Regions from separate parts of the Pseudoalteromonas sp. MMG022 genome, predicted to be linked through region 2. Evidence: predicted binding sites of a transcription regulator. Region 2 holds the regulator's gene; the other holds the start of a gene.
What was found. The regulator MetJ, encoded in region 2, represses methionine synthesis genes. The targets are predictions, from matches to a motif close to TAGACGTCTAGACGTCTA.
Positions count from the first base shown of each region.

Region 1: the regulator MetJ is predicted to act here: its motif matches at 6,096-6,113, upstream of metA (homoserine O-succinyltransferase).

Region 1 covers NZ_JAKFZQ010000008.1:13,151-25,041, reverse strand. Annotated here, with positions in the region: gene L1070_RS09170 (PHP domain-containing protein) at 271-1,119, shown strand; gene L1070_RS09165 (L-threonylcarbamoyladenylate synthase) at 1,121-1,741, shown strand; gene L1070_RS09160 (segregation/condensation protein A) at 1,747-2,550, shown strand; gene scpB (SMC-Scp complex subunit ScpB) at 2,601-3,188, shown strand; gene rluB (23S rRNA pseudouridine(2605) synthase RluB) at 3,188-4,048, shown strand; gene L1070_RS09145 (hypothetical protein) at 4,254-5,105, opposite strand; gene L1070_RS09140 (hypothetical protein) at 5,268-5,660, shown strand; gene L1070_RS09135 (cupin domain-containing protein) at 5,685-6,005, opposite strand; gene metA (homoserine O-succinyltransferase) at 6,176-7,123, shown strand; gene L1070_RS09125 (homocysteine S-methyltransferase family protein) at 7,113-8,168, shown strand; gene metH (methionine synthase) at 8,178-10,808, shown strand; gene L1070_RS09115 (FtsX-like permease family protein) at 10,901-11,891, opposite strand, start outside.
Region 2 covers NZ_JAKFZQ010000014.1:41,557-53,447, forward strand. Annotated here, with positions in the region: gene pilQ (type IV pilus secretin PilQ) at 1-1,042, opposite strand, end outside; gene L1070_RS13540 (pilus assembly protein PilP) at 1,059-1,604, opposite strand; gene L1070_RS13545 (type 4a pilus biogenesis protein PilO) at 1,601-2,206, opposite strand; gene L1070_RS13550 (PilN domain-containing protein) at 2,230-2,802, opposite strand; gene L1070_RS13555 (pilus assembly protein PilM) at 2,790-3,869, opposite strand; gene L1070_RS13560 (PBP1A family penicillin-binding protein) at 4,003-6,447, shown strand; gene metL (bifunctional aspartate kinase/homoserine dehydrogenase II) at 6,498-8,846, opposite strand; gene metB (cystathionine gamma-synthase) at 8,851-10,074, opposite strand; gene metJ (met regulon transcriptional regulator MetJ) at 10,356-10,676, shown strand; gene rpsQ (30S ribosomal protein S17) at 11,111-11,368, opposite strand; gene rpmC (50S ribosomal protein L29) at 11,368-11,559, opposite strand; gene rplP (50S ribosomal protein L16) at 11,559-11,891, opposite strand, start outside.

The DNA of each region.
Region 1 (11,891 bases), on a different contig from region 2:
CCCGCTTACATTGAGCGGGTTGATATTTTCGTTAAGACACAACGAACCACCCGCTTTTACGAGTGCCACCACCAAATGTTATTGTTTACTGTTGTTATCATGGTTTTAGATTTTTTCGTTTACTTGTCTTTAGTGGGTACAGTAAACCGTACTGGTTCATATTCTGTCAACCCCTGCTTTGGCAAAAAGAAAAAATTTCACAGAAACGACACAAACAACAGTGATATACTGTGACCTTGATGACAGCAACTATTTAGATAAAGAGTTCAATTGATAAAATACGATTTACATAGCCATACCACTTTTTCTGATGGTCGTTTGAGCGTGGCTGAACTGCTTGAGCGCGCAACAGAAAAAGGCGTTGATGTACTGGCTATCACAGACCATGACACCACTGCTGCAATCTTACCTGCACAGCAATACATAGAGCAAAACGCACTTGCACTGGAGTTGATTTCGGGGGTTGAAATTTCCACCAGATGGGAGAGCTTTGAGATCCATATTGTTGGGCTAGCGGTTGATATTCATCACCCCGAATTGGTTAAGTTGCTTGAGACGCAACAAGCGAAACGCCAAGCGAGGGCTGAGGAAATTGGCAGGCGGCTGGAAAAAAGAGGCTATGAGGGCATTTTTGACCGTGCCAAAGAACTGGCCGCAGAGGCCGAGATCACCCGAGCGCATTTTGCAGCTGCATTGGTAGAACGCGGTGTGGCAAAAAATATTCAGGGTGTATTTAAAAAGTTTTTAGCACGTAACAAAACGGGTTATGTGCCGAGCCAGTGGTGTGACATGGCAACCGCTATTGCTGCTATTAAAGCGGCTGGGGGAGTGAGTGTGTTGGCACATCCCGCACGCTACCAAATGTCGAGTAAATGGCTGCGTAAGTTGTTGAATGAGTTTAGCGCGTGTGGCGGTCAAGCGATGGAAGTGGCACAGCCTCAGCAGGCCCCTCCTGAGCGGCAGTTTTTGGGGCAACTTAGTCGCGAATATAACCTGCTCGCCAGCCAAGGTTCTGACTTTCATTACCCAATGCCTTGGTTAGATTTAGGAAAAAACCTATACTTACCAAAAGATTGCCAAGGTGTTTGGCAGTTTTGGCAAGCAAACGAGGAGTGTTAGCATGAGCCAATTTTTTCATATTCATCCCGAGAATCCACAAGCAAGGCTCATTACACAGGCTGCTGAAATCATCATGCAAGGTGGAGTGGTGGTTTATCCTACCGACTCCGGCTATGCGATAGGTTGTAATATTGGTAACAAACAAGCCAAAGAGCGTATTGAACGTATTCGTGGTATTGAAAAGCATCATAACTTTACGCTCATGTGCCGTGATTTATCTGAACTGGCGACCTATGCACGTGTTGATAATCAAATGTTTCGGCTTATAAAAAACAACACACCCGGGCCGTACACCTTTATTTTTAAAGGCACGAAAGAAGTGCCAAAGCGACTGCTAAACGACAAGAAAAAGACCATAGGTATTCGAGTCACCGATCATCCAATCACTACCGCTTTATTGGCCCAGTTGGGAGAGCCGTTGATGTCTTGTTCGTTGATTTTACCGAATGAGCAATTTACCGAATCGGACCCCGATGAGATAAGAATGCGGCTAGAAAAGCAAGTGAACCTGATTATCCACGGTGGCTTTTTGATAGAACAAGCTACCACCGTAATTGATTTGTCAGAAGACGACGTTGAGATTTTACGCGTGGGGTGTGGTGATACCTCTCCATTTGAGTAACCTTTGTGAATGATATTCCTCAACAACAAAAACTGCCACTGGCGTTTTTAAATGGCGAGGCGGTAGTTGATAAGCCTGAAGACCTCTACATTCCACCGGATGCGCTAGAGGTCATTTTAGAAACCTTTGAAGGCCCGCTGGACTTACTGCTATATCTCATCAAGCGCCACAAGTTAGATATTCTGCAACTTCCTATTTTGAGTATCACTGAACAGTATGTTGCGTATGTAGAGTTGATGAAAGATCTGCAACTTGAGCTCGCTGGCGAATATTTGGTGATGGCGGCGTTGTTGGCGCAAATTAAATCTCGTATGTTGTTGCCTGTGCATGAAGAATTGGAAGAAGAGGAAGACCCAAGAGCTGAATTAGTTAGGCGCTTGCAAGAATATGAGCAGTTTAAACAGGCTGCAGAGAATCTAGATGTGATCCCCCGAGTTGGGCGTGATATTTTTACCGCACACGCTTTGGTAGACGAATCGGCAGAACCTGAAACGTTGTTTCCTGATATTGCGCTTAAGGAGCTATTGCTTGCGTTGGGAGATGTAATGGCTAGGGCGAAAACCTTCGAACACCACCACATTAGTGCCGAAGCTTTGTCGACCCGAGAGCGAATGAGTCATATTCTACAGTACCTGTCTGAGCACAGTGGCCCATGTGAGTTAAATGCCTTTTTCACTGTGGAAGAGGGACGCAGTGGTGTAGTTGTTACCTTTATTGCAATGTTGGAATTGATCAAAGAGCAATTGATAACCTGTTTACAAGTTACACCAGATAGCCAAATTTATTTGAGTTTGCAGCTACAAGAGTAACGCAACCTCTGTCATAATAGACGTTTATGTGTTGATAAGGCTGCAAGTGTATGGCAACGCGTCGAATTAGCGATGAGCAACTGATAGAGCTGATAGAAGCAGCGATTTTTGTTGCAGACAAGCCGTTGTCAAAAAAGCGTCTAAAAGAAACTGTATTGCAAGATATTTCAGTATCTAATGTCAGAGTTGATAAAGCATTGGACAGTATTTCTGAACATTATCAAACACGTGGTATTCGCCTTGTTGAGGTTGCAACCGGTTTTAGATTTCAAGCATGTTCAAGCTTGAGCCCATGGTTAAGCAATTTATGGCAGGAAAAGGCCCCGAAATATTCCAGAGCAACGCTTGAAACTCTCGCCTTGATAGCATATCGACAACCCATTACTCGGGGCGAGATAGAGCAAGTGCGGGGCGTGACGGTAAGCTCAAATATTATCAAGAGTTTACAAGAGCGAGAATGGATAAAAGTGGTGGGATATAAAGAAGTGCCGGGCAAGCCTGCACTGTATGCCACAACAAAGCAATTTTTAGATTATTTTTCTTTATCTGGCCTTAACATGTTGCCCAAATTACCAGAGCAACACAGCGTTAAAATTGACCAGATGTTGAACGATCCTTCTGTGAGAGAACCATCTTAATGAGTGAAAAGTTACAAAAAGTATTGGCCCGTGCGGGTGTGGGTTCACGCCGTGAAATGGAAAAGTACATAGAGTCTAACCGTGTAAGTGTGGACGGTAAGGTCGCAAAGTTAGGCGACCGTGTTGAAGAAAATGCGGTGATCCGTGTTGATGGACATGTGGTAAAAATTGAGCAAAAAGAAGATAGAATATGCCGAGTGATCATGTATCACAAGCCTGAAGGGGAGTTGTGTACACGCAAAGACCCAGAGGGTCGTCGCACGGTATTCGATCGCTTACCACGCTTAGATGGAGATCGTTGGATCGCGATTGGCCGTTTAGATATTAACACCTCAGGACTTTTATTATTCACCAACGATGGTGAATTGGCCAATCGCCTAATGCACCCAAAATATGAAGTAGAACGTGAATACTCGGCACGTGTGTTTGGCGAAGTCACCAATGAAACACTACGTAACCTAACCAAAGGTGTTGAACTGGATGATGGTCCTGCTAAGTTCTTGAAAATAAAGCCTATGGGTGGTGAAGGGATTAACAAATGGTTTAATGTGACGTTGACCGAAGGTCGCAACCGTGAAGTTCGTCGTTTGTGGCAATCTCAAGATGTTGAAGTATCGCGTCTTATCCGTATTCGCTATGGTAAATTAGAGCTTAATAAACGTTTACCTCAGGGCGGCTGGGAAGAGCTTAAACTTGAAGATGTTAACTATCTGCGCAAGTCGGTGAAGCTGCGCAACGAAACGGAAACTAAGCTTTCAGTCATGCCTGAAAAGCGCAAAGATAAACGCGCCAAGATTAACCAAATCCGTAAGGCTGTTAAAAAGCACAATCAGCGTGTGCAAAAACCAAAAAAACGTTAATTCGTTGGCGCATTTTGCCGTTGAAAATGAATGAATCTCACTATGCGTAAGTTAACAGCACTCGTTTAAGGTGATGAAATTCTGAAACACATTCACAATGGCAAGACCGATTAGGAAGACCGCATTGTTCAAACAAACATGTCGTCTTCCTAACTAAAGTCATAGGCGCTTAAGCGAATGGCATTAACCATACTAAGTGGGATTTTTATTTTGGTGTTAATGGGCGCCAAGCTTCAACATGTGGATTAAAGAAGCCGCACTGTTTGTATGATTGCTCAATAAAGCCCGAAGCTCGTAACTGCTTGATACCAACTTGTAGCGCGTTGAAGGTGGCCTCACCGAGCGGATGAAGGCGTGATACAACAAAATGTCGGCTGTCTTGCAGTGGAACCTTGATACCTTCAATTGCAACAATTCTGTAGTCTACGCCCTTGTACTCAAAAGGAATGGTGTTATTGAATGACACCAACATGGTATCAATCCAACTTCGGCTGACCATCTTTGCCATCACTATCCAATCGGATTCTTCATGTAATTGTTTTGGGTTTAATGCGGACAATGTAACCCAGTCGGTATGCCAAGCTTGGCTTGAAATAACAGAAACCTGTGATAAGTCTTCGCCAATCTTGTGTTTGATGTCAGAAACGGATTTGGCGGAGGTATACAGGCCTGCAAAATACTCACCTTTACGAATAATTGCATCAGAAATGTATAACCGCTCAATGTGTTGTTGGGCTTCTTGATACCACAGCGTGTCGAAACTAACCAACAATAGTCCATCAACTAACAGTTTAATGTTTCGGGCATCATAATTTCCCAGCTCAAACTTAAACTTAAGTTCCATGCCGCCGAGTTTGAGCGCTTTTTGTAATAATACAAACTCAACAACGTCTCTTTGACACAGTGGATGGTGAAAGTCATTCACAGTATCTATGGACTGATCCGCCAAAATAATTTGTGCGTAATTAAAAATATCTGCTTCGATAGTGATTGGGATGGTGACTGCCCGCACTGTGTTGATTTGTAATATAAAAAACAAGGTGCATAAACCTCGCATGCCACCTCCAAAATCGTCAGTACTTGCCTTAAGTGTAGCTCAACAGGGGATGTTGAGAGTTTTTAATGTGACATTTGGATTTTTGTCTAATATGGTAAAGAGAGCACGATGGTCATGAAGTGATTATGTACCTCGGTTATTGACTTCAAGGAGCAAGGACTTATGAAATTCGAACAATTACTCAATCACTTTGACAGTGGCATTTGCGTTGAACAATTGCAAAAGGAATCATTACTGGATCTAGCGCTTCTGTTCGTGGCCGTTGATGGTCGCGTTTGTGAATCTGAACTACATGTTGTGAGAAAATGGGCAGCAACGTTAAATTGGAACTCAGCGGTCAGCCTTGATAATTACATCTCTGACATGGTTGGAAAGTGTGTTCATGCGGTTAAAAGCGATGACACAGAAGCATTTATTCAACACAGAATGAAATTTATCATTGACCAACCGATGCGTGAGTTGGCCCTTAAGATAGTACACAAAGTGTGTGCTGCGGACGGTAAAATTGACCACCGCGAACAAACCGCGATGGATTTCTTAGAAGCGCAGGTATAAATTCAAGTTTTTGGCGGCGGTGGCCTAATCGCGATAAAAAATAGCGAGCCAGACGGTCGCCTCAGAAGTTGCTGTATGGCTTACGCGATGCTGAGTATATGCAGGTATATTTAGAAAATCGCCGCACTCTAGGCTATGTTTTTCACCGTTTTTAAACTCAACTGTACCACAGCCGGATAGCACCAAAACCCACTCATGTTCATCTTGATCATACCAAAATGAGTCCGGTGACGTTTGGCCGTAAGACACAATTCTCTCAATCCGAACGTCTTTAGCTGATAACAGATCTTCAAAGTGTTCTTTGCTTGTGTCCAACGGTAAATTTGCGAGCAAGTTTTCCAACATGATGTTGTCCTTAGGTTTTCTTTCTAAGTGATACCTTAGCGTTATGTGTTCAGCTTTTAAAGGTGAAGCTGAATCGACGATAAAAATATTTGGACGTCTATACATCTAGAGGTTGATATTTTTCGAATTCCATTCATAATGTCAGCTAAATCTATACTTGGGAGTAAGGTATGCCAATTACAGTAAAAGACGAATTACCCGCAATTGTTCGTTTGCGTCAAGAGAATGTATTCGTGATGCCAAAAAGTCGTGCACAGACCCAAGAAATCCGTCCAATGCGATTGGCGATATTAAATTTAATGCCAAACAAGGTTGAAACTGAGGTGCAATTCATCCGTTTACTGGCTAATACTCCATTACAGGTCCATGTAGACTTACTGCGTCTAGATACGCACCGCACGTCTGACAACTCTGAACAGCATTTAGATATGTTTTATCGCTATTTTTCAGATGTAAAAGATCAAAATTACGATGCGCTAATCATCACAGGCGCGCCATTGGCTCACTTAGAATATGAAGATGTGATCTACTGGCAAGAATTACAGCAGTTTTTTGATTGGGCAGAGCACCACGTTACTTCAACCTTGTTTTCTTGCTGGGCGGCGCATGCTGGGTTATTTCATCATCATGGTTTGAAACGTCAGATCAGAGCTGAAAAGCTAAGTGGTGTATTTAAGCATCAATGCTATTTTGAACATGGTGCACTGACTCGTGGCTTCGATGACGAATTTTTGGTACCTCATTCTCGTTTTGGCCACCTTAGCCCAGAACAAATAGCCCAAAAAAGAGATCTTGTGGTACTGGCTGGCTCACCAACTGTCGGCGCTTATCTCATTAAGAATGTATCTGGAAGTCAGGTGTATATTACCGGTCATCCAGAATATGATGCGGATACTTTACTCAAAGAATACCAGCGAGACTTGGAAAAGTCAGCCGATGCCCCAAAACCAGAGAACTATTTTCCAAACGATGATGCATCGCAAAAGCCATCGAAAACATGGCAAAGTCATGCCTTTTTGTTATTCTCCAATTGGTTGAATTACTACGTTTACCAAACAACACCTTATGACATTAACCTCGTTAGCCAAGATGTAAGGACTAACAATTATGCCGAATAAACGCGCCGCCTTAACTGAGGCATTAAAACAACGTATTTTGATTTTGGATGGTGCAATGGGCACCATGATCCAACAATACAAACTGGAAGAACACGACTATCGAGGTGAGCGATTTAAAGATTGGCATGTGCTTGTCAAAGGCAATAACGATTTACTTAGCATTACTAAACCTGAGGTGATTGAACAAATACACCGTCAGTTTTTAGAAGCGGGTGCAGATATTATTGAAACCAACACTTTTAACGCGACCACAATTTCGATGGAAGACTATGACATGGCAAGCGTTAGTCGAGAAATTAATCTAGTGTCAGCCCAGTTGGCGCGCAAGTTGTGTGATGAGTTTACCACACGCAACTCAGATAAACCGCGTTATGTGGCGGGGGTGCTGGGGCCTACTTCTAAAACCTGCTCAATCTCACCAGATGTTAACGACCCAGGTTATCGCAACATTACTTTTGATCAGTTAGTTGACGCTTATATTGAGTCAACACTTGCGTTAATAGAAGGCGGTGTAGATTTAATTCTGATTGAAACCATCTTTGATACACTCAATGCAAAAGCCGCGTCATTTGCGGTTGAAGAAGCGTTTGAACGCGCAGGTGTAACGCTACCGGTCATGATCTCAGGTACCATTACTGATGCATCAGGGCGTACCTTGTCAGGACAAACAACCGAGGCATTTTATAACTCGATTCGTCATATTAAGCCTTTATCAATTGGTCTAAACTGTGCGTTAGGACCTGATTTGTTGCGTCAGTACGTTGTTGAGCTATCAAGGGTTTGCGAAACGTTTACTTCTGTTCACCCTAACGCTGGATTGCCGAATGAATTTGGTGAATATGACCTAGAAGCGCCTGAAATGGCGAAAGAAATCATTGACTGGGGTAAGGAAGGGTTAATCAATATTGTTGGTGGTTGCTGCGGCACAACGCCTGAGCACATCAAAGCGTTCGCTGATGGTCTTGCACAGGTTGCACCAAGGCGTTTGCCTGAGCTTGAAGTGCGCATGCGCTTAGCTGGTTTAGAAGCATGTAATTTGAATTAGGAAGTACTTATGACGCAACAATCTACAGCCATTTTTACAAACGTTGGTGAACGTACCAATGTCACTGGCTCTGCGCGTTTTAAGCGCCTGATATTAGAGGAAGAATACGAAACAGCTTTGGAAGTCGCCCGTGAACAAGTAGAAAACGGGGCGCAAGTGATTGATATCAACATGGATGAAGCTATGTTGGACTCAAAAGCGGCCATGGTGAAGTTTCTAAATCTGATTGCATCTGAGCCTGATATTTCACGTGTCCCTATTATGGTTGACTCCTCGAAATGGGAGGTGATAGAAGCGGGTCTAAAATGCATTCAAGGTAAGGCCATCGTCAACTCAATCTCCTTAAAAGAAGGTGAAGAGCCTTTTATTCGTCAAGCCAAAATTATCAAACGTTTTGGTGCAGCCGCTGTAGTAATGGCGTTTGACGAAGTAGGTCAAGCCGAAACTGCACAGCGTAAATTTGAAATATGTGAGCGCTCTTACCGTATATTGGTCGATCAAATTGGTTTTCCACCAGAGGACATTATATTTGATCCCAATATCTTTGCTGTGGCAACGGGGATAGAAGAGCACGATAACTATGCTGTTGAATTTATCGAAGGCACAAGGCGGATCAAAGCCGGACTACCTCACTGTAAGGTTTCCGGTGGGGTGTCAAATGTCTCCTTTTCATTCCGTGGTAACAACCCTGTACGTGAAGCCATTCATTCGGTATTTCTGTATCACGCGATTCAAGCTGGCATGGATATGGGTATCGTTAATGCAGGTCAGCTTGCGGTATATGACGATATTCCTAAAGAGCTTCGAGACGCAGTTGAGGACGTGATCCTTAACAAAGACCCTCAGGCGGGCGAACGTTTAGTTGATCTTGCGCCAAAGTATTCAGGAATGGCGCAGGCTGCAAAAGTGGAAGACTTGGAGTGGCGTTCTTGGCCCGTTGCTAAGCGTTTGGAGCACGCCTTGGTTAAGGGCATTACCGAGTTTATTGACGAAGATACTGAAGAGTGTCGCTCAGGCATGGCAAAGCCCATAGAGGTTATTGAAGGGCCGTTGATGGATGGTATGAACGTCGTTGGTGACCTGTTTGGTGCAGGTAAAATGTTTTTACCTCAGGTTGTTAAATCAGCGCGTGTGATGAAGCGCGCTGTAGCCTACCTTGACCCTTTCATTGAAGCAGAAAAGCAAGAAGGTGAAACGAACGGCAAAATCATCATGGCAACGGTCAAAGGTGATGTGCATGATATTGGCAAGAACATTGTCGGGGTGGTGTTGCAGTGTAACAACTATGAAGTGGTTGACCTTGGGGTAATGGTGCCTGCGGAAAAGATTTTGCAAACCGCCATTGATGAAAACGCGGATGTGATTGGTTTATCTGGTTTGATCACGCCGTCACTGGATGAAATGGTACACGTTGCCAAAGAAATGAAGCGACGTGGCTTTGAGTTGCCATTGTTGATTGGTGGAGCAACCACCTCCAAAGCGCACACCGCGGTGAAAATCGAACCTCAATACGACAAAGGGGTTGTGTACGTAAACAATGCCAGCCGCGCAGTGGGCGTGGTCTCGAACTTATTGAGCAAGACGCAAAAAGCAGACTTTTTGACAAAAACAGCCCAAGAATATGTCAAAGTCAGGGAGCAACAAGCGCGCAAGAAGCCACGTTCAAAACCTGTTACTTTGCAACGTGCGCGAGACAATGCCATTAAGCTTGATTGGGACAACTACACTCCGCCAGTACCTAAAAAATTAGGCGTGACTGAGTTCACTGATGTGAGTATCAAAACACTTCGCCAATATATCGACTGGACGCCGTTTTTCATGACTTGGTCACTGGCGGGTAAATACCCCAGAATCCTGCATGACGAAATTGTGGGAGAGCAGGCACAAAGCCTATTTGAAGATGCTAATGCGATGCTGGATGAGTTTGAACAAACTGGGGCGCTAAAGCCTTTGGGTGTCATAGGCTTATTCCCTGCTAACAGAGTGGGGGATGATATTGAGATCTACACCGATGAAACGCGTACTCAAGTGCACGCTTTATCTTGCCATCTACGCCAACAGACGGAAAAAACAGATTTTCCGAATTATTGTTTGGCAGATTATATCGCCCCTAAAGGGGTTGCTGACTACTTTGGTGCATTTGCGGTAACCGGTGGCTTGGAAGAAGATGATTTAGCTGCGGCGTTTGATGCTAAACACGACGATTACAACAAGATCATGGTTAAGGCGGTTGCTGATAGATTGGCAGAGGCGTTTGCGGAATATCTTCACGAACAAGTGCGCAAGCACTACTGGGGCTATGCTCCCGATGAAAGTCTAAGTAATGAAGAACTTATCCGTGAAAACTATCAAGGCATTCGTCCAGCGCCTGGCTACCCAGCCTGTCCTGAGCACACCGAGAAAAAGAAAATCTGGCAACTACTGGATACGCAACAGCGCATCGGTATGAAGCTAACCAGCTCCTACGCCATGTGGCCCGGGGCGGCGGTTTCAGGTTGGTACTTCTCTCACCCTGAGTCAAAGTACTATGCGGTGGCAAGTATTCAAAGAGATCAAGTTGAAGACTATGCAAGGCGCACGGGAATGACCTTGGCAGAAGCTGAACGCTGGTTGTCACCAAACCTTGGCTACGAGGCGTAGCCGTTCTAAAAGTTGCCATTAAACCTTAAAAAAGCGCTTGATTTAATCAAGCGCTTTTTTAATTTACTAACACACGAGGTTAGTTAGCACAGCTAGCCCATGCGAGTCACAATGGCGGGAGAGACCAAACTGGCTTGATAGACAGGTTGTAAAGTGGCGAGCTGTCCTATCCCTAACATAGCCAACGCGCCGACTATCAAGTAGTCACCAGGAATGGGTGGTAATTCAAATAACACCATTAAATAAGTGTTACAAATAAGCGATAACAGTACACCTATACCTATTCCCACACTCGTTACGATAAGGCTCTCAAGCATAAAGTAGCGCAATATTTGTGTGCGACTGGCACCAAGCGCACGACGCGTGCCAATTTGTTTCTTACGGGTGATGATGGTGTAGCGCACTTGGCCAAAAATCCCGAACGCGGTGACTGTGCTCAAAATAGCGACCAACACAATAAGCGTGACTACCACAGCAAAATCACTTTGATGGCTTTTGCTACGAGTTTGCTCAAACGTTGCCATATTATCCAGCCATCGACCGGGGGTTTGCAGTAATAGCTCTGAAACTTGCTGCATTGCTTGTTCGCGCATACCTGGGCGTGCCCTGACCATGTAAATCGGTTCTGAGTCAATATAGTTCCCACTGCTTAATACTGTGTGCCAGTTGTTTTTCCACCAGTTCCACGCGCTGGGTAGTTTTTCAACGATGCCTACAACGGTGCAGGCATCCATTCCAGAATATATCGTACTCCCTAAAGCTTCTCGCCAGTCATCAGGGTAAAGCTTTTCCGCCAACGCTTTGGAAATAATGAGTTTTGGCATTCTCTGAGTATTGGTACTGGTGTGTTCATAGTAAAAAATATCACTGGGCTTGAACCATTCACCTGCAATAAGTTTTAGCCCAAAAGCTTCTAACGCATTGTAATCACCTTCGTAATATCCGGCTCTTAGCAGCGCATCTTCTGGAGAAGGGGGGAGGCCTATCTGCGTTGTTGACCCCCAAGAAGTATAAGGAATGTCTGAAACGCTGGAAGCAACTTGTACGGCAGATAATTGATTAATACGCTCGATATCTTGTTTG
Region 2 (11,891 bases):
ACTCCTTCGCCTCACGTGCCGCCAACTCTTCAGAAGGTGCAATCATCAAAATGGAACCATCCATTCGCTTGTCCAGCCCCTTAATCCTAAGCACCACATCAAGTGCCTGATCCCAAGGTACGCCATCCAAGCGCAAGGTGATATTTCCAGATACCGAGTCACTGGTTACTAAGTTAAAATTATTTGTATCGGCAATAATCTGTAGCACTGAGCGCACCGGTATATCTTGAAAATTCAGCGTAATAGGTTGTCCTTGATAGTTTTTATTCAAGCCAAAACTACGCTCTTCGGTATCTTTTTCCACGGTTAAGGTAAAGATATTGTCCAACTGCTGATAGGTATACTTAAATGCACCGTTGGGCTCTATAACCAAACGACTTTTGTTACTCTCTCTGAAAGTTTCTATTCGGCTTACAATCGTGCCAAAGTCCAGTACATCCAGTTCGTAAAGTAAATCGTCAGGAATAGTAATATGATGAAAATCAGCGTAAATCTTACCTCCGCGCTCTTGCACATCTATCGCGGCCTGTGGATTTTCTAAAAATGCAAGAACTTTAGCCTCGCCTTTTTCACCGCGCCTAAAGTCAATCGATTGAAGCTGATTGTTGTGCGTACTCGTTACCGTATCGTCACCGGATGCAATCGGGTTATCCGATACCAGTATGTAAGCGATGTTATTCTTAACGTGCGTTTTATAGAGCTTCAGTTGTTCCATGTGCACACTCACCGTCAGCCCTTCATCACTCAGCGCACTCTCAATAAATTTGATACCCGCCTTGTTGACTTCCAGTGACTTGAGACTTTCTTCGAACTCAACCCCAGGGAAAAACAGCTCTAAACGCGCAGGATCAGCTAAGGCTTGAACTTGAGGCTCTTCAGCAAGTTGTTCATCAAACACCAACTCCAGTTGTGTTTCCCCATCTGGTATTGGGTTGTAGCGAACATCATAGAGCATAGGAAGCGCCTGAACCCACCCAGTCATCATAAGTAAAAAGCTCAAAAAGACATTTTTAATGCTCAATTTATTCCCTCTCAGGGCCATATTCACACTACCTTTATTATTGTTCACTCGCGTCGCTCTCTTGTACTTCACGGATCTCTACCCGCGACAAGCGCTCTTTCCAGCAACCACTACCATCGGGGATAAGTTCTAATAATTCTATAAAGCCCGGCTGCACGTTTATAACCTCTCCATGGTAAAGCCCCATATATTGACCACGTTTGATTTTATATAAACCTTGATCCGAAGCTTTTATCAACGCCCATGTGACATTTTTCGTTGCTATTGTACCTTTCATAGACAAGGTGTCTATGGGGTACTTTTCTAATGGATCCCTTGCTCTATCTGGGTCCGGATGTAAACAGTTTTGCACTTGAATCATTTTGCTTTCTATCACTTCTGGTTCAGGTGCTACAAATGGGCTTCGCAAATTGTGGGCAGTATATGCAAAGTGCGTAAAATCACGCATATGTGGTACTGGCTCAACCTGCGGCGTTGCGCTTGCTTGGATCTGATCGATAAACTCTTTTTGTTCTGCTATATCATCGTTACAACCCACCAGCAGTAGTAACGTTAAGAGTGACCAAATGTTGTACCTCGTCATGACTCATCACCTTGCCCGTAGCGATAAGTCTTAGCTACCACACTAAATATCAAATTATTATTGCCAGCATTCTCTATTCTAAAGTCATGTAAACTAACAATTCGAGGGAGCTGTGCAACCTTACTGACGAATTCACCAAATTCATGGTACGTGCCAATCACTTCTAATTTAATTGGCAACTCAGTGTAAAACTCTTTCTTATTCTCTGAAAGCCAACCAATTTTTAAAAATGTTAACCCGCTAGACGTACCAACATAGGTTAAATCATCCAATAGACCTGGCGTTTCATTTGATGAAGGCAGCTGACGTAACAATTGTGCAAACTGTGCCTCCATGTCTTTCATTTGTTGGCGATATAAATCAAGGTTATTCGCTCTAGCATACTTCACTCTGTAGCTATTACGTAGCTGAACCTCTTGTTGTACCGCATGTTCGTAGCGCTTGATTGACGTTGACACTAACAGGCTATAACCAACCGCAAATGTGATCACGACCACCAGTACACAACACATCAACTTAACAGCAAACGGCCACTCTCCGATGTTATCTAGCTCTATTTCATTCCAGTCTATGTTTTGTAATGATTTTAAATCAAAGTTCACTCTCTAATCTCACTGGTAACGGGTTACTGAGCACGTGCTTCAGTGTCTATTTCTCGAAAGGGCTTTACATAAAAATGCATCGTAAAGTCACTTAATAAACGAGAATTTTGCTCACCTGTGACAATGCCCTGAATGGTTGGTCGCTCAAGCAAATATGAGCTTTCAACGCCACGTAACATTTGCGATAGGCGATTATTCGATTCACTTCGCCCAACCACTTTAATTAAATTTTCTTTGCGCTCCAGACTCGTTAAATAAACCCCTGCCGGAACAACCCGAACTACCTCATCAATAATCTGCGTCCCCAAATTACGATTACTTTGTAACTCCTCAATCAGATTGATACGCCGTTGCAGGTTTTCTTTTTGCTGACTCAAGTCGTTGATCTCTACAATACGGCTATCCAACTTCGCCACCTCGGCGCCCAAGTAATTATTTTTTACCTGCTGCCCTGCGGTAAGGCTGTCGTAAAATGAACCTATCAAATACAAAATAAGCATCACCACGACAATATTCACCGCAATGATGGTTAAAAACTTTTTCTGTGATTCCTTTCTGCGTTGGTCACGCCAAGGCAATAAATTTATATGTGGCATGAAGAAAAGCTCCTCAATGCAAGCCCCGTAGCAACGGCAAACTGCGGTTTGTGGCGCTCCAACACATTGCGGTCGACTTTAGGCGCTATATCCATATCGGCAAATGGATCGGCAACAATAGTATGAATGCCTAGTTCTTCAATCAATAACCTGTCGAGACCTTCCACTAATGCTGTGCCGCCGGTTAGTACAATATAATCCACTTGCTCTTTGCCACTGCTGGTCATAAACATCTGCACCGCTCTTCTGACCTGTTGCAGCAAAGCGGTCTGAAACGGAGCTAGCACTTCAAAAATATAGTTAGGAGGCAAGTCTCCGGTTGTTTTGGCTATCTCTGCTTCATCAAACGACTTGTTGTAATAGGCAACAATGCTATTTGTATACTGCTCTCCACCAAACACCTGATCTCGGGTATAAATTGTCTTACCAGACAGTACCACACTCACTAAACTGATCACTGATCCAATATCAAAGAGGGCAACCGTTTTATCAAACGCATCTGCTGGGAGCTGCCCGTACAAGACACTAAGAGAGCGACTCAAGGCATAGTTTTCCACATCTACTACTTTGGCTTGCAACCCACCTTCTTCCAGCGCGCCCACTCGTGCCTCTACGCTCTCAGTGCGTGCCGCTGAAAGTAATACGTTCATCTTGGAAGGATCTGCCTCGTTGACAGAAACCTTTTCGAAATCAATACTCACTTCATCCAAAGAATAGGGGATCAAGCTATCTGCCTCAATCGCGATTTGCGACTCTAATTCAGCATCTGTTAATGCCACGTCCATAAAAATCACTTTCGTGATCACTGTCTGGCCTGATACTGCCACCGCAGCAAAGTGAGTCAATCTTGGGATGCGTTTTTTAATTTTACCTATCACTCGACCAATTGCTTCAATATCTTGAATCGCACGCTCAGTGATCGCTCCTTTTGGAACTGGCTCAATTGCTACCGCCTCAACTCGGTAGCCTGCCTCCGATTTAGATAGCAGCACAGCCTTTACACAATGAGAGCCGATATCAATACCGATCATCATTGGAGCTTGCTTCTGGAATAAATTACTGAGCATGCGCGTGGTCTTTACCCTTTGTTTTAACTTTGAACAAGTTATAATTATAACGACAAAAAATATTAATCGTTTTTTATTCAAGATATACTAGCAGTGTCTACCTATAATTGGGAGTCTAACTAGGGAACATTCCGTGACTTTATTGAGAAGAGCAATACAATTTTTCATCGTTATGAGCATTTTGGCTCTGCTAACGTTAATCAGTCTTTATTACTATGTCAAATCAGATATACCAAGCGTAGAAGTACTACGTGACGTACAGCTGCAAACCCCCATGCAAGTCTTCACTCAGGACGGAAAGCTTATTAATCAATTTGGCGAAAAGCGCCGTATTCCGGTCAAAATTGAAGACATTCCAGCTCCCATGTTACAGGCTTTTTTGGCCACCGAAGATAATCGTTTTTATGAACACTTTGGCGTTGATCCCATCGGGATTGTACGCTCTGCATTTGTACTGATCAGCACCGGACAAAAGAAACAAGGTGCCAGCACCATAACCATGCAATTAGCACGAAACTTCTTTTTAACCCGTGAAAAAGCGTATATCCGAAAGGTTAAAGAGATTTTTATTGCGCTACATATTGAGCAATTACTGAGTAAAGACGAAATTCTTGAATTGTATTTAAATAAAATTGAACTCGGTAATCGTGCATTTGGTATCGGCGCAGCAGCGCAAGTCTATTATGGCAAGCAACTACACGAGTTAACCTTAGCGCAAATGGCCATGATTGCAGGTTTACCTAAAGCTCCATCAGCCCTAAACCCAATTCGCAACCCAAGACGCGCCAAGCTACGTCGCAACGTGGTTTTAGGCAGAATGCTCAATGAGAAATACATTACCAAAGCACAATATGATGATGCTCGAAGCGCGCCAATCACCGCCCGCTTTCACGGTGCTGAAATTGAGCTATATGCACCTTACATAGCAGAAATGGTGCGTAGTTATATGGTGGAGACCTACGGAGAAGATAAAGCATACAACAGCGGCTTTAAGGTATTTACTACGGTTGAGTCTTCCATACAAGAAGCTGCGCAACAGGCATTAATCAACAATTTACACAGTTACGATATGCGTCATGGCTACCGTGGTCCAGAACGCATACTTTGGAGTGCGGAGCAATCGCCACTAAGCACCAACGAGATCTTAGGTACACTGCGCAAAGTGAAGGAAATTGACCCTCTAAAAGCTGCTGTTGTGGTAGATGTTGCTGAACAAAGCGCCACTGCACTGTTGAAATCAGGTGATTACATAACCCTCCCTTGGTCTGGTTTAAGTTGGGCGAGAGCCTACATTTCAGATACTCGTCAGGCGCTACCACCACAAACAGCAACCGAGATACTCACACCTGGGATGCAAATCTGGGTGCGTCAATATGAGCAGCAATGGCAACTTAGTCAGTACCCAAGACCTGCCAGTGCGTTAGTGTCAATGGATCCACAGGACGGGCGCATAAAAGCCCTTGTGGGTGGATACAGCTTCGCACAAAGCCAATATAACAGGGCGACCCAAGCCAAACGACAAGTCGGCTCTAATATTAAGCCTTTCGTATACTCCGCTGCATTTGAAAATGGCTATACGCTAGCAACCATCATCAATGATGCGCCAATTAACCAATGGGATAAGAGTGTAGGCGTGGCATGGCGTCCAAAAAATAGCCCTGAAGTTTACAATGGGCCCATTCGTATTCGCCGAGCGTTAGCGCAGTCTAAAAATGTGGTATCAGTGCGCTTACTTAAGGGGGTTGGGCTAGAACGCACCGCCGATCACCTACTGAAGTTTGGCTTTGCAGATCAAGATATTAATCGTAGCGAATCGCTAGCGCTAGGAAGTGCTGCCATTACTCCTTTAGAAATGGCGCGAGGCATGAGTACCTTTGCAAACGGTGGACACCTGATAGAGCCATATTTCATCCAAGAACTACAGGATGCATTTGGCAATACTCTGGGTAAAGCCGAGCCGCTAATCGCTTGTGACGAGCAACAATTGGAAACACATCCACAGCGCTGCGCTGCGAGGGTAATTTCTGAACAGAATGCCTTCTTAGTCGCAAGCGCCATGCACAGTGCAATCTGGGGCGGCGGCAGCTGGCGTCATAAAACTGGTTGGACAGGCACTGGTTGGCGTGCACAAGCGTTGAAACGCCGTGACTTGGTGGGCAAGACGGGCACCACAAACGATTCTGTTGATACGTGGTTTAGTGGCTTTAATCGCAATGTACTAACCACGGTCTGGGTCGGCTTTGACGATGCAGGTAAACCGCTGGGACGTGCAGCTTATAACTCAAACCTTGATAGTAATCAGATTGTTGGGGCTGAGTCAGGGGCAACCACAGCACAACCTGCATGGGTTGAGTTTATGCGCGCCGCACTGGCCGACCAGCCAGTGGCACCAATAGAGCCACCTCCGGGTTTGATCTCAACGCGTATTGATTTGAAAACGGGTCTTTTGAGTAACAAAAATGATCACACCAGCCGCTTCGAGTACTTTGAGTCAGGCACGGCACCGACTAAATACGCGTTGGACGAGGATAACAACACACCGTTTGACGATGAACCGATACAAGAAGAGCTATTTTAAGCATTAAAAAAGGCGATAGAAATATCGCCTTTTTTGTATTTCCCACAGGTTCACTTCAGCCTTTGTGTCAGCCAGTATAAATCGGAATGGATCCCAGCTGCTGTGACTTCTTTCCCCGCACCAGGACCTTGCAATACCAAGGGATTACTCTCATACCAGATGCTCTTAATGACAAAGATGTTGTCACCTGGCGTTAGGTGCGCAATGGCTGAGTCTTTTGCAACAAAGGCGATACCCACTTTAGCGCTCACTTTACCTTGTTCATCTATACTCAAGGAACCGGTGTAACGTAGCACTTGATTTTGCGCTTTTGCTTGTTGATATTGCTCAGCGTAGAAGGCATCAAGTTGCTCACGACGCGTCAGGAATTCATCCCAACTGCCTTGCGCCATATCTTCAGGCATAAGTGGCTGCAACGCGATATCTTCTAAATCTAACGTTAGGCCAATGTCGCGTGCTAAAATTAGCAGCTTGCGCTGCATGTCTCTGCCAGATAAATCTTCTCGTGGATCGGGTTCCGTATAACCCATTGCTTGTGCTTGTAAGACCAACTCAGAAAACGCTGTAGAGCCATCAAAGCTGCTACATAACCATGAGAGTGTCCCAGAAAACACACCATCTATCTGCGTTATCTTATCACCACTGTGCTGCAAATCAGCTAAAGCAAAATTAATCGGTAACCCCGCCCCAACACTGGTGTTATAACGCCAAAATAGGTTACGCTCGGTTAGCTGCTCACGTAGGTTCTGGTACCAAGTATTGTCTGCTGTGCCTGCGTACTTGTTGGCACTAATCAAATGGCAATCTTGCTTAATAAACTGCGGATAAAGATGACTGAATGCTTCACTTGCGGTGATATCTATCACTACCTTATGTTCGTAGTCTAACTCGCCAATTCGCTCAATTAACTCACTATTTGCATAGTCAACTGCTTCATTTTGCCATTGCTGTTGCCAAGTATCTATTGCAATGCCGCTAGCCGAAAACAACATTTGCCCAGAGCGAACCAAAGCAACCACTTTAACGTCAAACTGCTGTTTTAGATGAGCAACTTGACGCTGACACTGTGCTACAAATACCTCACCAACGTTACCTAAACCAGCAATGATCACGGCAAGCTCTCGGCCTTTGTTCACTAACTTGTCATGTAAGATGGCCAGCACATCGCTATCAATCGCTTGGTCGGTTAAAAACAACACATATTCATCATCGCTGTGTAAAAACCTCACAACCACATTTTGTTCATTCAGTAACTGTGTAGCTTGCACCTGTAGCTGAGCAACATCGCTTGGCGCAGCAACCACAGCAAAGCCTTGTAGCGCACTTTCCACGATATTTGCGCGTCCCGATAATGCTTGCAGCACTTCGTGTGTATGCGCGGCAGGAACCAGTATGTAACATTCGCCTTGCGCTATAAAATGATGAATGCTGTGCTGGATTAACTGGCTTAACTCACCCACTTCCCCCTGACGCAAAGCGTCCACTCTAATGAGATCCAAGTCTTCAAAAGTAGTGATGAAACGCTTTGCCTTGCTGTAGCCTTCTTTGACAATTTCAGTCGGTGACGCCTCTACATCAAAACTGCTACGTACTTGCAGTTTAATCTTGGTATTTTTCAAAGGAGACAAAGTTTTTGCATGTAGCACTGGATTGCCCAAGCGAGCTAATAGATGCGCCTGAGATCTACACACCTTGGGGTACTTTATTGCACTTGCAACCTTACGTGGGTCGGTGCTGAACACGCCCTGCGTATCCGTCCAGATAGACACCGCATCGGCATCAAGGTAGTTGGCGAGCAACGTCGCACTATAATCACTGCCATTGCGCCCCAACGTCACGGTTTGATGCTCCACATCGCTGGCGATAAAACCTGTGACCACAAATAACGCATTCGCTTGGAGCAACTCCTTACAAGCTTGTTTATTCTGTTGGTGTAACAGCTGGCCGTTGTGCAAAGTAAACAACTGTCTCGCATCAACGTGCTGAGCTGCAAACCCTAATTGTGTTAACAGGTACGCCAACACTCTTGCTGACCAAAGCTCACCATGAGCTAGCAAAGTGGCTTCATGTAACACCCCATGTTTAGCCTGTTCAGTAATGGTTTGTAGCTCATTATCTAACTGCGCGAGTAAATCGCTGCGATTGTGACCTACAAACAAGGCTGCGATAAGCTCACTTTGATGATTTTCCAACTGTAGTAAAATATCGCTGAACCCTTGGTTGTCATCTTGCTTATAGCTTTGCCAAAGCTTTACTAAGGTGTTGGTGGTTTTCCCTGCGGCAGACACCACAACACAGTCACCAGCTAGGCACTGGCCCAACACAATTTGCGCTACTGCTTGATAACGTGCGGCAGAACTTAAGCTAGAACCACCAAATTTATGTACAACTTTTGTCATCGTCTTACCACAATGCCGTATGAGCCGGCGTTAACTTAAATGCTTTACCTTCATCTGATGCGTGTGCAGATCCAGGCTGTACTTTTGCAAAGGCTTGTTCAAGATCCTTGACGAGATCCTCTACATCTTCAATGCCGACGGAAATACGGATCAAGGTATCACCAACACCAGCTTCTAATCTAGCTTGCGGTTCCATTCCTGCGTGCGTCATGGTCGCAGGGTGACATATTAAGCTTTCAACCCCACCCAGTGACTCAGCCAATGAGAACTGCTTTAAGCTCGTTAAAAACGCAGCAGAGTCCTTAAGACCACCTTTAATATCAAAGCTCACCATGCCACCAAAACCCGACTGCTGCTTCTTAGCAAGTTCATGCTGTGGATGAGACTCCAAGCCCGGATAATAAACTTGACTGACATAAGGAGACTGTTCAAGGTATTTCGCAATAACCAGTGCATTCTCTTGATGCTGCTTTAAACGAATATTTAAGGTGCGTAACCCTCTTAGGGTTAGGTAGCTATCAAAAGGCGCTCCCGTAATGCCGATATTATTCGCCCACCAAGCCAGCTCCTCACCCAGTTCTGCAGTTTTAGCAACAACCGCACCTCCAACAACATCCGAGTGACCATTAATATACTTGGTTGTAGAGTGCACCACAATATCTGCACCTAGCTTGATCGGATTTTGCAATGCAGGGGATAAAAATGTGTTATCGGCCGCTACCAGTGCTCCTGCTTGTTTAGCAACTTTGGCTACGGCCTCAATGTCAGTGAGTCGTAAAATAGGGTTGCTCGGTGTCTCAATCCAAACCAACTTAGGCTTTATCGTAAGGATCTGCTCATAACTTTGCGCTTTTGTAAGATCTAATACCACAAGCTTTAGCAACCCACGTTTTTGCAAAGAGGTAAATAAACGATAGCTGCCGCCGTAACAATCATGGGGGATCACTAAAGTATCATCATGGTTGAGTAGCTGAGTGACTAAGTGCACTGCGGCCATTCCCGTTGCAGTAATAATGCCTCGCTCTGCGCCTTCTAACTGCGCTAATGTTTGCGCCAAAATATCGCGGTTTGGATTACCGCTACGACCATAGTCATAATCACGTTTGGTATCAAAATCAGCAAACGAATAAGTCGTAGACAAATATAACGGCGGCACAACAGCACCGTGGTGCTTATCAGCATCAATGCCATAACGTACTGCGATGGTAGACTTTCCACTCTCACTCATATCATCACCTAGATAGTTGGATGTTTAGACGTCTAAAAGGTTAGATGATCAAAAGTTAGAAGTCAAAACATTTATACCTCTAAATGGCTATTTAACTAGTATTTGACTATCTTTTTTAAACCGATAAAATTTCGCCACTTAACAAACTTGTATTGCTAATAAGACTGCGTTTTTGAATAAACTATCATAGGTATATCTAGGAGTTTATGCCATATAGTGAGTAAACGCGTTGACGAACCCAGTCTTATTAGCATTCCCAACACTGAGGCAATAACAACACTATGGCTAAATGGAATGGTGAGTATATTCACCCATATGCAGAGCACGGTAAAAAATCTGAACAAGTAAAAAAAATAACCGTCTCTATCCCGCTAAACGTATTAAAAGTACTTACTGACGAGCGCACACGCCGTCAAGTAAACAACTTGCGCCATGCCACAAACAGCGAACTATTATGTGAAGCTTTTTTACATGCTTTTACTGGCCAGCCGCTACCCAGTGATGAGGACTTGAGAAAAGATAATCCTGAAAAGGTGCCAGAAGAAGTACGTAAGATCATGGAAGAGATGGGGCTTGAAGTACCCATCATCAACGAAGAGTAAACAACTTTCGATGAAGCCCTCTTTTTCTCAATAGAGCTTCATTAATCACTATTCATGCCAAAGTTTGTAGCCGTAGATAACAACATCTAGAGGCTACAACTTACTGGCGCAGCCATAGCCGAAAACGCCTATTATCGGTGCTCACAGCGCCTGCTCGCACTATTTAAACATAGACCAAAATACATCTGTATCGGCCTGACCCGTTGTTACTTTCTAGCCGAATAATTCTCACTGTATTAGATACTAACCTTTATAAATGCATGCTCTTGTTCAACCCCTTATATCCAGCCAACTAAAAGTTGAAAACGATAGGTTGAATTCGAGATATGTAAACAGGCCTCGGACACGAAATAAAAACATCGCCCAAAACGCAAAAAGCCCCGACCGAGGCCGAGGCTTTTGAAAACAAAGTTTAACTTAGTTTAAAACTAAAATTAAGCTTGCTTAGGACGTGAAACTACTTCAACTAAAGTCCATGATTTCTTTTTAGAAATCGGCGCACATTCACGGATAGTAACTGTATCGCCTGCTTTAGCAGTGTTGCTTTCGTCGTGTGCGTGCAACTTAGTTGTACGCTTGATGAATTTACCATAGATAGGGTGCTTCACCTGACGCTCGATAGCAACAACGATAGATTTGTCCATCTTGTCGCTTAGTACACGACCTTGAAGAGTACGGATCTTATCGCTCATTATGCACCTGCCTTCTGGTTGATAACCGTTTTAACACGCGCAATATTGCGACGTACTTTTTTCAGCTCGTGAGTTTGAGCTAGCTGACCAGTGCTCACTTGCATGCGCAGGTTGAACTGCTCACGTAGTAGCTCTAGAAGTTCAGCATTTAGCTCTTCTACGCTTTTGTCTTTAAGTTCGCTAGCTTTCATCACATTACCGTCCGAGTTACAAATGTTGTTTTGAAAGGTAATTTACGAGCAGCTAGGTTGAATGCTTCACGAGCAAGCTCTTCAGAAACACCTTCCATCTCGTAAAGTACTTTGCCTGGCTGGATTTCAGCAACCCAGTACTCAACAGAACCTTTACCTTTACCCATACGAACTTCAAGCGGCTTTTCAGTGATTGGCTTGTCTGGGAACACACGGATCCAGATTTTACCTTGACGCTTGATGTGACGTGTCATAGCACGACGAGCTGCTTCGATTTGACGAGCAGTCATACGACCACGACCTGTTGCTTTCAAGCCGAAAGAACCGAAGCT